2 regions of the Clostridium tanneri genome follow, and region 2 is predicted to be linked to the other one. Evidence: riboswitches for the same ligand, from Rfam matches in the RefSeq annotation. Region 2 holds a riboswitch; the other holds the start of a gene.

Region 1 (4,206 bases), on a different contig from region 2:
TAGGTGAAGAAGGAGCTATAAAGATATTTAAAGCCAATCTAAAAGCTCTCCTAATGCAAGCACCAATAAAAGGGAAGGTTGTTCTTGGCTTCGACCCAGGGTTTAGAACTGGATGTAAAATAGCTGTACTAGATGATACAGGAAAGCTTCTAGATACAGATACTGTTTACGCTACAACATCACCAAATCAAGTTGAAGAGTCTATAAAAAAGCTTAAGGACTTAGTATACAAACATAATGTAGATGTTATATCTTTAGGAAATGGAACTGCAAGCAGAGAATCGGAAGAAATTATCGTAAAGCTCATTAAAGAAGTAAAAGTTGAGAAGGGTAAGGAGCTTTTTTATGTAGTTGTTTCAGAAGCAGGTGCATCTGTATATTCTGCATCAGAGCTTGCTGCCAAGGAGTATCCAGATATAAACGTTTCTTTAAGAGGAGCTATATCTATAGGAAGAAGACTTCAAGACCCTCTGGCTGAGCTTGTGAAAATAGATCCTAAGTCTATAGGCGTTGGACAGTATCAGCATGATGTAGCTGCTAAAAAGCTTGATGAATCTTTAAGTGGAATAGTAGAAGATTCCGTTAATAATGTAGGGGTAGACTTAAATATAGCTACACCATCTCTTTTATCATATATATCAGGGATAAACTCTACTATAGCACAGAACATTGTAGGATACAGGGAAGAAAATGGTAAGTTTAAGAGCAGAAAAGAGCTTTTAAAGGTAAAAAGACTTGGTGCTAAGGCTTTTGAACAATGTGCAGGCTTTTTAAGGGTTATGGAAAGCGCGGAGCCTTTAGATAACACAGCAGTTCATCCAGAGTCATATAATGCTGCTAAAGATCTATTGAGTAAACTGGGGTACAACAAAGAAGATTTAAAAAATAATAAACTTACAGATATTGATGATAGAATTAAGACTATTGGAATAGAGTCCTTGGCTAAAGAATTGGAAGTAGGAATTCCGACTCTTAATGATATAATAAAGGAAATTAAGAAACCTGGTAGAGATCCAAGAGAAGAATTACCAAAGCCTATTCTAAAAACAGGTATAATTGAAATTTCTCATTTAAAGCCAGGAATGGTGCTTATGGGAACGGTGAGAAATGTAGCTGATTTTGGAGCTTTTGTAGACATTGGAGTGCACCAGGATGGATTGGTTCATAAAAGTCAATTAGCAGATAGATTTGTAAAACACCCATTAGATATAGTTCAGGTTGGTGATGTTGTTGAGGTCACAGTATTAGAAGTAGATGAAAAGAGAAAGAGAATATCATTAACTATGAAAAAGCAAGGAAATACAGTTAACAGCTAAGGAGTACCATTAGCATGGAAGTTATAACCACATTATGATACTTAAGATTTCTTTGAGTGCTATTCATTGATATCAATTTGAAAGTTTATATTGAATTTTAGGAAAACTTGTACTATAATAAGAGTAGAAAATTTAACAATTAAAATCTTCAGGGCGGGGTGAAAGTCCCCACCGGCGGTATAGCCCGCGAGCCTAGTAACTAGGTATGATTCGGTGAAACTCCGAAGCCGACAGTAAAGTCTGGATGAAAGAAGGTAAGGTATAATGTTTATTCGCCCTGGCATTTTTGCCGGGGTTTTTTATTATACTGCTCACCTTCCCCTTAGCAAAAATCATATCTATCCAAAATGTTATAGATGTAGAGAACAGCAATGTGTCCTCATATCTATAAAGGCTTAAGGAACTAATAATTAAATTTATGGAGGGTGTAAAATATGAGAAACGGAAAATTAAACAGATTAGTTAAAATTTCATTATTAAGTGTAATCGGATTTTTACTTATGTTTATAGAGGTAGCGGTACCAATATTTCCAACATTTTTAAAAATCGATATCAGTGATTTACCAGCATTAATTGGAGCTTTTGCCTTAGGGCCAACAGCAGGAGTGGCGATAGAGCTTCTAAAAAATATACTTCATGGAATATTTAAAGGAAGCACAGCATTTGTAGGAGAATTTGCAAACTTTGCAGTAGGTACTGCTTTAGTGTTTGTAGCTGGATATATATATAATAAAAATAAAAGTAAGAAAACAGCCTTAATCGGATTACTTACTGGAAGTTTAGTTATGGCAGTGGTAGCCAGCTTGCTTAATTATTTTATACTACTACCTCTATATGAAAAGGTATTAAACTTCCCTATTAGTGCAGTAGTAGCAATGGGACACAAACTAAATAGTAATATAACAAATTTAGAAACATTTATACTATGGTCCATAGCTCCTTTCAACTTAATCAAAGGAATTATATTATCTGCTTTAACTATGGCGGTATATAAAAGTGTATCACCTATAATTCATGAAGAAGGAAGCAGAGCTAGAGAATTTGCTAAAAACAACTAATCCGAGGTTTCCTCGGATTTTTTTCTTTATAAAGTTTATTAACATACGATAATATAATATATATTAAGTAATAGTTGAAATAAGGGGGGATTACTATGGCGGGGATATGGAATGTAAATAGTGTTAATGATATAAATGCAAAAAAAATTCTTAGAAAGTTATCTTTTAATGTTGGAGAAAATTTTGCAGCTAGAGTTATAAATTCTGATAAGTTAACAGGAGAGGTGCTATTGAAGCTTTTGGATGGGTGGCAGTTTTCAGCTGAATTGCAAAATCCTATGGATATACTGCCAGAAGGACTCCTAAGATTCCAAGTGGAAGGTTTTGAGGATGGAAAGCTTCAGCTAAAGCTTATAAACGTTAATGATAAAGAGCAAAGTTCAGAAAGAAAAACCCTTGATTTTTTACTAAAAGAAAAGGGTATAACTGTAAATAAAGAAGATTATTCTCTTTTAAGTAAAATGGTAAAGCATGAAATACCTCTAACTAAAGAAAATATATCTAAAATAAAGACTATAGTAGATTTTCAAAATAAAATAAAGCTAAATTATGAAGAGGAAGACTTATTTATATCTAGGTATATGCAAAGTAAGGGAATAGAACCTAGTGGTAAGGAAGGAACTAAGATAGCTAACACACTAAAGAGTTTTTTCAACCAATTAAAAAGTATTTCAGAGGACGATATTATTACCCTCTTGGAAAATGGAATAGAACTAACAGAGGAGAATATAAAAAGTTTTAATGATATATTTAAAGGATCTTCATCCATATATAAAGATATAAGAGAGTTTAAAGAAAATGTGACAACCCTTATTAATAATAAGGAAGTGGAGCACACAGGCAAACTTAATGTACAGTTAAGTATAGAAGAGAGTAGCTTATTAGAAGATGGAGCAGAATTAACAGAGGAAAATATAAAAAGTTTTAATGATATATCTAAAGGATCTTCATCTATATATAAAGGTATAAGAGAGTTCAAAGAAAATGTGACAACCCTTATTAATAATAGGGAGGTGGAGCACACAGGCAAACTTAATGTACAGTTAAATATAGAAGAGAGTAATTTACCAGCTTCAGAAGGTGCTAGTAATATAGAAATTAATGAAGAACAAAAATTAGCTTTGAATAGCACCGAAAATGATAAAGTAAAGAGATTAACGAATAGTAATGAAAAACCTGATCAGGTAAGTAAAATGGTAGCTGAGGATAGTGAAAAAGATGGAATAGCCTTAAATAAGATGATAAAAAAGGAATACAGTATTGATGACATTGCAAAGAATATAAAAGAACAAATAAGTACTAAAACAGAGGAAATGAAAACTGTAATAAGGGCTGTTTTAGAACAAAAAGGTGAACTAAAACCGGAAGCTTATAATAACTTAATTCAGGTATTGGATAAAAGTATTAATGATTTTAAGGTATATAATACAATTTCAAATCAGTATTACTATATGGATCTACCTATTAATCTTGAAAACTATGAATATCAATGCAAACTCATGATAAAAGATGAAAGAAAAAAAGGAAAAAGAATAGACTCTACAGATGTGAAAATAGCTGCGTCAGTGAATACTATTCATATGGGAACAATAGATGCTTACATTAAGGTCAAAAATTATAATATGGATGTAGAACTAAAGTGTGATGAACTTTGGACTAAAGTTCTAGACTTAGGAAAAGAAAAAATTTCAAGTGACTTATCTAATATGGGATACAATGTCTATATAAGAGTTGATGAGAGACAGGAAGATATGAATATTACTAGCTGTAGGGACTTTTTTGAAGATGTAAATTTAGGAAGAATTAATACTAAAGTATAAATTTACAATAGG
Region 2 (4,206 bases):
TTATTGTATTTTTCGTAATTTTACTATTTCGAAAATTAAGTCTATACAAATCCGTTTTTACTTAAAAAATCCAGGTCAATACCTTTTTTTATCTCCGGCTCTTCCTTAACAAAGATTAGCTTTTCAATATACTTACCAACCATATCACATTCTAGATTAACCATATCGCCTGTTTTCTTCCTTAGCAATGTTGTGGCATCTCTTGTATGTGGTATTATAGATACTTTGAATATTGAATCGTCTACATAGGCCACTGTTAAACTTACTCCGTCAATAGCAATAGATCCCTTCTCCACAATATATCTTAATATTTCTGGGGAGGTACTGATGGTAATCCAAACAGCGTTATCTTCATTTTCATATTTAGCTATTACCCCTATCCCATCAATATGACCACTAACCATATGACCTCCCAGTCTATCTCCTACTCTTAAAGCCCTTTCTAAATTAACTTCATCTCCTGAAGACAAATTCTTTAGGTTGCTTCTTCTCATAGTTTCTGCCATTACATCAACGGTAAAATGATTTGTACTAAAATCTGTTACTGTTAAACATACTCCATTAGTACTTATACTATCCCCCAGCTTTACTTCTTCTAGTACTTTCTTTGCTTTAATAGTAATCCTGGCAGATTTTGTAGATTTAATTATAGCCTGTATGATTCCTACTTCCTCTACTAACCCAGTAAACATAAAGAAGTCCTCCTTTCCTTCTATATTGGTCAATCTCATATATTAAATCCAATCTAGTGTTTTTTTACATAGCCCTCTAACATTACATCATCCTTAAAGCTGTGTATTTCAATATTTTCAATTGAAATGGCTTCACTCATAAGGGCTTTTCCTAATCCTCCAACTGGTGTTTTTGCTTCTCTGCCACCTATAATCTTTGGGGCTATAAAAGCGTTAACTTTGTCAACAATACCTTCCTCAACAGCAGAATAGTTCAATTCACTTCCACCTTCTAAAAGCACACTATCTATAGCTCTTTCTCCCAGGGCTTTCATAAGATAACTTAAATCTACTCTATTATTTTTTAATGGAGTAATAATAATATCCGCACCAGCACTTTCTAAAGCTTTTAACTTATTTCCATCTGCCAATTCCGTGGTGGCTATGATTGTTTTTGCTTTAGACTGTACGTGAAGTACCTTAGCTTCTAATGGAATTCTTGTATTACTATCAACTATAATCCTTATTGGATCACTTCCATTGCCAGTATCAAGTCTTGTTGTTAGGAGGGGGTCATCTGCTAGTATTGTCCCTATGCCTACCATAATAGATGAAACCCTATGCCTTAGTTGATGAACAAATTTTCTAGAAAATTCGTTTGTAACCCACTTTGAATCTCCAGTATAGGCTGCAATTTTGCCATCTAAGGTCATGGCTGTTTTTAAAATACAAAAGGGAAGCTTTGTTGTTATGTATTTCAAAAAGATTTCATTTAGTTTTCTCCCCTCTTCTTCCATAACACCAGTAACAACTTCAATATTGTTATCCTTTAGTATCTGGATGCCTTTTCCGCTTACTAGAGGGTTTGGGTCTTTTAAACCTATAACAACCTTCTTGATTCCTTTTTCAACTATTGCCTTTGCACAGGGTGGAGTTTTACCATAATGTGAACAAGGCTCCAGTGTCACATACATGGTTGCACCTTTAACGTCTTCGGTGGCATTTTTAAAGGCATTTACTTCTGCATGATTGCTTCCGTAAACTTCATGATATCCTTCTCCAATAATCTTTCCATCTTTGACTATTACAGCTCCAACTAAAGGATTAGGGTTAGTATATCCAATTCCCATAGCAGCTAATTCTAATGCCCTTTTCATATATTTAGTTTCCATTTCACACCTCCAAACCTTTTAATTAAGTTTCTTTTATAATTAAATAAATCCCCAATTATTAAAAAAGAATACAGATTTATATAAATAAAAAACGCTCTGAAAAAATTCAGAGCGTTAACTTTCACAAATATAGAGTAACTTTTATAGTATCACATTTAATATATCCACTTATGCATATATCTTCTAATGTAAATTAAGCTATCTCATATCTATCTTCTTTCATCCAGACTTTACTGTCGGCCTCGGAGTTTCACCGAATCATACCTTACGGCTCGCGGGCTATACCGCCGGTGGGGAATCTCACCCCGCCCTGAAGACTTATTTTTTTATGATTTCATAATACCACTATTTTTTTATAATATCAACATATATTTTCATTATCAACCTCTCATAACCAATGAAGGGAGAATTCCTTGTAAAACACAATTAATTACAGTGTTTTTGTCAGTATCATACTTTGAGAAACTTTCCTTAGCATATTCAACATTGTTATAGACCTTCCAATAACCACAAAGCAGACATTCTTTATCTGGTGATTCTATAAAACAAATTACATCTTCTAAAGGTATTCCTAAGAATAGCCCTATCTCATGAGGGAAGGATTCTTCAAACCTTAACTTTAAAACCTCTAAATTTTCCTCTAAACTAAAATATTCCCTATATCCAAACTTATATAAGAATTTCATGTTTTCCTCTTCATAAATCACCTTTGTCAATTGATCACTATCATAAAATAATAAAGTTATTACATTTTCCGTTTTTTTAATCTCGCAGAATTCCACCATCCACTCTGACAAGAACTCTTTTTTATATTTTTCCCATAATGAATATAAGTTACCCTTATCCCTACTTAAGGTAATTATGGAAGCTGGCTTATGACCTGCTACTGTAGGTGCTGCACTATATAATATCACTCCAAACAAGTACTCTTTTTTATCCATAGACTTTATTCTATTCATATACTCTTCCAGTAATACTCTTATCACAATCACCATCCTTTAATCCCTAAAGAAATTTAACTTTATTTTCTGCATAAGTTAGGTGAATTATTGATATATGTTTACTGTTAAATATTTTAAATAAATCAAAAACCTTCCTTAGTCCATATTACTAAGAAAGGTTTCTATCAAATTAATCTATTTAAGCTGCTGTATAAACAACATTATTTATAGGTCTATATTAAGCTTTTTAAAAGGCCGCTGCCTTAAAGCCCTTTCCACGAACTTCTGCGGTATCCATTACCGATACTACTGCAGTGGAGTCTATATCTTCAATTAAGCTTTTAGCTTGTTCAAGTTCTCTTGAGGTTAAAATACAATATATAACCTTTTTCTTATCTCCAGTGTAAGCACCTTCTCCATAGAGATAAGTTACTCCTCTACCTAACTTCTGTAAAATAGCTTGCTTAATTTTATCACAATCACCAGTAACTATAAATACTACTTTTTCCTTATCAAAGCCTTGGATAGCCTTATCTACCACCGTTGAACTCATATACATAGCTATTAAAGTGTACACTGCTGTTTCCAAATTTCCTATAAACATTCCAATAGCAACAATTATAGCATTTATTATAAATCCAATATTTCCTATTGATATTCCATATCTTTTTTTAACTACTACAGCTACAATGTCGGTACCTCCCTGTGAGGCTCTATTTCTAAATATTATACCTGCTCCTACTCCCATTAAGATACCTCCACATAATGAAGAAATCAAAGGGTCACTCATATAATATAAACTTTGAAGTTGTCTTGTTAGTATTAACGAAAGAGACATAGCGATCATACCTATGAAACTAAAAACACCAAATTCCCTGTTAACAGCCTTAACTCCAATCAAGAATATTGGAATATTTATAAGTATTACAAAATAACCAGAGGATATACCTGTTATATATTGAAGGATTATTGCTACACCTGCTACTCCTCCACTAAGAAACTTATGAGGTATAATAAAGGTGTTAACTCCAATGGAGTAAATCAAACTACCTATTATCACCATTAAAATTCTTAATAAACTTTCTTTTTTCATACTCATATATCCCATATGCCTCCTATACAAAACTAAAGTTCTACTGTAGTTAGGAGGATATCCTCTTAGGTTAAACTAGCTAAACTTACTCTCCTTCTACCTACTATCTAAATTCTATTACAGCTTTGTATCTATGTCAAAGGACCAATCTACGGATTAATCCATGGATTAGTCCAATTATAGGTCCATTTAATTATAATTGTAAAATAAAAGCACTATTTCTCTTGCTATCATATAAATAGCTAATGAATCCTCTGTTTCCGTGATATTGAAAATTCAGACATTAATTAGCAAAAAATATATGTCCTTTAAAAGCCCTATATTCTGTT

Evidence for each region. Region 2 has a riboswitch for FMN ahead of ribD (bifunctional diaminohydroxyphosphoribosylaminopyrimidine deaminase/5-amino-6-(5-phosphoribosylamino)uracil reductase RibD). Riboswitches for the same ligand answer to the same signal wherever they lie in the genome.
Region 1: another riboswitch for FMN. It lies ahead of P8V03_RS05905 (ECF transporter S component); the one in region 2 lies ahead of ribD (bifunctional diaminohydroxyphosphoribosylaminopyrimidine deaminase/5-amino-6-(5-phosphoribosylamino)uracil reductase RibD).

Annotation. Positions count from the first base shown of each region.
Region 1 covers NZ_JARUJP010000005.1:81,418-85,623, forward strand. Annotated here, with positions in the region: gene P8V03_RS05900 (Tex family protein) at 1-1,316, shown strand, start outside; FMN riboswitch at 1,457-1,576, shown strand; gene P8V03_RS05905 (ECF transporter S component) at 1,751-2,374, shown strand; gene P8V03_RS05910 (hypothetical protein) at 2,470-4,194, shown strand.
Region 2 covers NZ_JARUJP010000013.1:22,635-26,840, forward strand. Annotated here, with positions in the region: gene P8V03_RS11790 (riboflavin synthase) at 42-692, opposite strand; gene ribD (bifunctional diaminohydroxyphosphoribosylaminopyrimidine deaminase/5-amino-6-(5-phosphoribosylamino)uracil reductase RibD) at 746-1,843, opposite strand; FMN riboswitch at 2,051-2,165, opposite strand; gene P8V03_RS11800 (DUF3793 family protein) at 2,224-2,829, opposite strand; gene P8V03_RS11805 (YitT family protein) at 3,032-3,883, opposite strand.